Regions from separate parts of the Arthrobacter sp. NPDC057259 genome, predicted to be linked through region 1. Evidence: riboswitches for the same ligand, from Rfam matches in the RefSeq annotation. Region 1 holds a riboswitch; the other holds the start of a gene.
The links. A riboswitch is a leader RNA that binds a small molecule or an ion and turns the genes downstream of it on or off. The one in region 1 is predicted to bind cyclic di-AMP.

Region 1 (2,180 bases):
GCGGACTTCGCCGCCATCTGGCGGGAGATGCCCAAGTACGTCTACTCCCGCACCCTGCCGGAGGCCGGCTGGAACACCACGGTGGTGCGCGACGTCGACGCCGGGCAGGTGCGGGCGCTCAAGGCCGCCCCCGGCGGCGACCTGGCCCTGGGCGGGGCGGAGCTGGCCGATTCCTTCCGCCGGCTCGGGCTGATCGACGAGTACTGGATCTACGTCCACCCCGTGCTGGTGGGCCGGGGAACGCCGCTATTCAAGGCCGCCGCCGCGCCAACCGACCTGACGCTGCTGGAGACCCGGACGTTCCGCAACGGCGTGGTCCTCCTGCGGTACGCGGCGAATCCCGACGCGGCGGACCAGAGCGCAGACGACAAAACCTCAGACAACGAAACCGGCGCCCGGCAGCCGTGAGGGGCTGCCGGGCGCCGGCCCGGTACTACTGAACGTTACTGCTGAACGCGCGGGTTAGGCCCCGGCGCGGACGAAGGTCACGCCGCCGGTGGCGGTCAGCCAGGACAGCGGGTGGACGATCGTCTGGTTGGAGCCGTTCATGCCGCCGCTGATCGCCTGGCCGTTGCCGGCGTAGATGGCGACGTGGCCGGACTGGACGATCATGTCGCCCGGCTGCGGGTCGGAGACGACCTTGCCGTAGTTGAGGAACTGCTGCGGGCCGAGGTCGCCCACCGGGATGCCTGCGGCGCCGAGCGCCTTCTCCACCATGGCGGTGCAATCCTGCGTGATGCCGATCTGGCTGTACGCGGCGGAAAGCATGGCGGCGTTGACGCCACCGGCGGGGGCGGCGGCCGGAGCCGGCGCCGGTGCGGCGGCCTGGACGGTCACCTTCGCCACCGGGGCGGCCGGGACCTGGGCCACGGGGGCCTTGACGACGGCGGGCGCGGCGGCAGGTGCCGGAGCCGGGGCCTCTACGACGGGCGCCGGGGTGGTGGCCACGGCCGGGCGGTCAAAGCTGATCTGCACGGCGGAGTCGGCGGTCACCGGGGCGGTAACCTTGCCGGCGACGTCGGCGTGCGAGACGGGTGCGGACTCCCGTTCGGCGGGGACGTTGCCGGCGGCGTTGGCCGCCATGCCGCTGGTCAGGACCAGGCCGGAGGCTGCGAGGACGACGGCGGCCTGCCGGCCCACGGTGCCGGTCGCCGCGGCGAAGGCGGCACCCCGACCGGTAGTTGCGGTGGTGCCGGGGCGCGCGTCAGTAGAGCGTGAAGTCATGATGTACCTCTCCCAAAGCCTGCGAGGTGAGCTGTCGGATTCGGATGGGAGACACCCGGCCGCGGGTCCGTCTGGGCGGACACTGCGCGGCTTCACCCCAAGACCCGCCCGTGGGCAGGTCGCGATTGGTTTCCCCGTCTCTGCCAGCTGGTTGCGAGGATGCCCTGGACCGCGGCAGAGTTAGGCAATCGGTCCGGGGGTGCCCGTCTCGGAAACCAACGGGCACCCTTCCACGGTAACGGCCATCCTCCCGAATGTCACATTAAGGTAACGGCAGAGGCGTCCCGGCGGGGCTACGATGATCCCACCATGTCCCGAGCGGAGGATCCGATGAATCCCCATTGTGTCGCGATCTGCCAGCTGAGTGATCAGCCGCAGGAAGACTTCGACGTGAACACCGAGCTGCTGGTTCTCGAGGGGAAGGAGATCCACGTCGCCACCTGGGATGCCGAGCCGCGCGACGGCGGCTTCGACCTGCACGTGCTGAACGACCGGGTGGACGCGCTGGGCTTCATGGTGGTGACGGACTGGGAGTTCCTGGACGGCAAGGCCTACGCCGTCGTTGAGCGCCGCCCCGCCTGAGTCCCGCCGCTTCGCGCACCGGATATCACTAGGCTTCGCCGCCCGCTTCCCGTTCGACGCGCTCGACGGCGTCCCTCACGATCTCCGCCGCCCCGCCGTCCGCCGTACCGTCCGCAGTGCCGTTGGCCAGGGCCAGGGCCGCCCGGCGCCGGAACCGTGCCCAGTCCCCGGCGCCCTTTCGGAGTTCCCGCAGCGGTGCCAGCAGGGCCGCGCGGCGCAGCCAGGGGTCGGGGTCGCGCAGCCACCGGTCAAGGACGGCTTCGGCGCGGGTCCTGGCCTGCCCGTCGAGCCCAGCGATGAGCGGCCCCACCACGTCAACCGCCAGTGGGTCCGCGAGGTCGGGCAGGTGCGCGCCGCGGAGGAAGCCCTCGATC
Region 2 (2,180 bases), on a different contig from region 1:
GCATGACCCTGGCCGCCGCTGGCATCGCGCTCACCGTGGCCGTCCCCGTTACCGGCCCCGCTCTGGCCGTCGACGCCCCCACCTCGGGATCTGTCTCCGCGGCGGCCCAGCCCGAGGTCAAGGCCGCCGCGGCCCAGATCGACTTCAACCGCACCGCCGTCACCACCAAGGGCGACCCGGACGGCAAGCTCAAGCAGCTGCTCAGCGCGCAATCCGTCGGCTCCATCACCCGCGCCGCATCCGCGGGGACGCTCGGCGCCCCGCTGGACACCATGATCACGGCTTCGCCCTTCGGTTACCGGATCAGCCCCATTACCGGCGCGGTGGGCGAATTCCACCGCGGCCAGGACTACGCCGCCCAGTGCGGGACGGCCGTCCATGCCGCAGCAAGCGGCACCGTAACCTTCTCCGGCTGGCACCCCTACGGGGGCGGCAACCGGATTGTGGTCGACCATGGCAATGGCCTGGAGACCACGTATAACCACTTGTCGTCATCCAGCGTCCACGTCGGCCAGAAGGTCTCCCGTGGCGATGTGATAGCGATGAGCGGAACAACCGGTGCCTCCACCGGCTGCCACCTCCACTTCGAGGTGATGGTCAATGGGGACGTCGTTGATCCGCTGGGCTGGCTCTAGAAGAGCCCTTCGCAATGCTCACACTTCCGTGACACGCCGTGATCTGAATGTGACATTGAGTCCGAACTGTTGTACCGTATGAAGCACGCCAACTTCACCGAAGTTGGCGCTCTTGAGTGGATTGCCTAACTCTGCCACCGCTCAAGGTCCGTTCGCATGACATCGTCTGGCAGGGGCGGGGGAACCAATTTTGGTCTTCGCAAGAAGGCCTAGGGGTTAAGTCGCAAAGCTTCCCAGGAAGCGGAGCGGCCGGGTGACTCCCATCCGAATCCGACAGCTCACCTCGTAGGCATTGGGAGAGGCTACTTTCGTGTCTTCACGCCACAATGCTGCGCGTTTTCGCGCCGGCGAGGCTCAGTCGAGCCCGCTGATTACCATGCACCGCGTTGCCCTTGCCGGCGCCCGGGATGGTTCACGCAATGCAGTTCCTGCTTTTGGCGCGTCTTCGCAGTACACCCTTCGCTAAAGAAACCCGTTTCGGGGCGATCCGGCGTACCCCCAAGATGCCGGAGCGTCCTTAGTCCCGCCTGTTCAAGAGCGCGGACACAAAGGATCACGAAAGAGAGAACTAAATGACTACTCGTGCAACCATTGCACGCCACCGCGCGGAGGTCACCAAGACCAACTCGCTGGCTGTCATTGCCAAGGCCGTCGGCGACAACGCCGGTGGCATGGGTCGCCAGGCCGCGGTTATCGCTGCTGCCTCCGGCCTGGTCCTGACCAGCGGTATCGCGGCCAACGCCGCTGAGACCAACGTTCAGCGCGAATCCACCTCTGCTTCCGCCACCGAGGTTCAGTCCACCGCTCCGGCCACCATCTCGGCGGCCTCCAGCATCGCCATCTCCTACGAGAAGCCTGCTGTGACTACCGCGGCCGCCCCAGTCGTCGAGGCCCCGAAGCCCGTCGTCAAGGTGCAGGAAGCAGACACCACCGCCGCAGCCACCCCGGCCGCCGGCACCGCGGTCAACGCGTCCGTCGCCACCAAGGCTCCGGCCGCCACCAGCGGCATGGGCGCCTCGATCGCCGCCGCCGCTTACGCCCAGATCGGCGTGTCCCAGGACTGCACCATGCTGGCCACCAACGCCCTGGCCGCCGTCGGCATCCACTACCACGGCTGGCCGGCAGGTTACCTGTCCCTGGGCCGCACCGTCAGCGCCGCCGAAGCGCAGCCGGGTGACCTCGCGTACTACCAGAACGGCGGCATGGGCATGGCTCACATCGCCGTTTACGTCGGCAACGGCATGGCCGTCCACGGCGGCTGGAACGGCGGCACCACCGCCCTCTACAGCGTCAACGTCGGTTCCGGCCCGGTCTTCATCCGCGTCGGCGGCTAAGACCCCCGCTTCCCGCGAAGCTTCGAAAAGGACCCCTGCCACCGGCGGGGGTCCTTTTCTGTTAACCCCTCGGGCTCGCGCCGGAAGGCCCCGGCGCCAGACCGGCCCGGGTTCCGCCACGGATGCCCTGGGGCCCGAAATTCGGTAATCCGGGCCACCCGTGTTTACTCTTGTGATGTCGATCCTTAGCCTGACCATGCAGAGGGCAGCC

Region 2: linked by a shared signal. The riboswitch ahead of ACFUCU_RS13720 (NlpC/P60 family protein) and the one ahead of ACFUCU_RS01855 (NlpC/P60 family protein) in region 1 are both predicted to bind cyclic di-AMP.

The regions. Positions count from the first base shown of each region.
Region 1 is NZ_JBHUYA010000001.1:384,949-387,128, reverse strand. It holds gene ACFUCU_RS01860 (dihydrofolate reductase family protein) at 1-408, shown strand, start outside; gene ACFUCU_RS01855 (NlpC/P60 family protein) at 463-1,224, opposite strand; cyclic di-AMP (ydaO/yuaA leader) riboswitch at 1,227-1,421, opposite strand; gene ACFUCU_RS01850 (hypothetical protein) at 1,534-1,806, shown strand; gene ACFUCU_RS01845 (DNA alkylation repair protein) at 1,835-2,180, opposite strand, start outside.
Region 2 is NZ_JBHUYA010000008.1:92,456-94,635, forward strand. It holds gene ACFUCU_RS13715 (M23 family metallopeptidase) at 1-635, shown strand, start outside; cyclic di-AMP (ydaO/yuaA leader) riboswitch at 748-941, shown strand; gene ACFUCU_RS13720 (NlpC/P60 family protein) at 1,208-1,969, shown strand.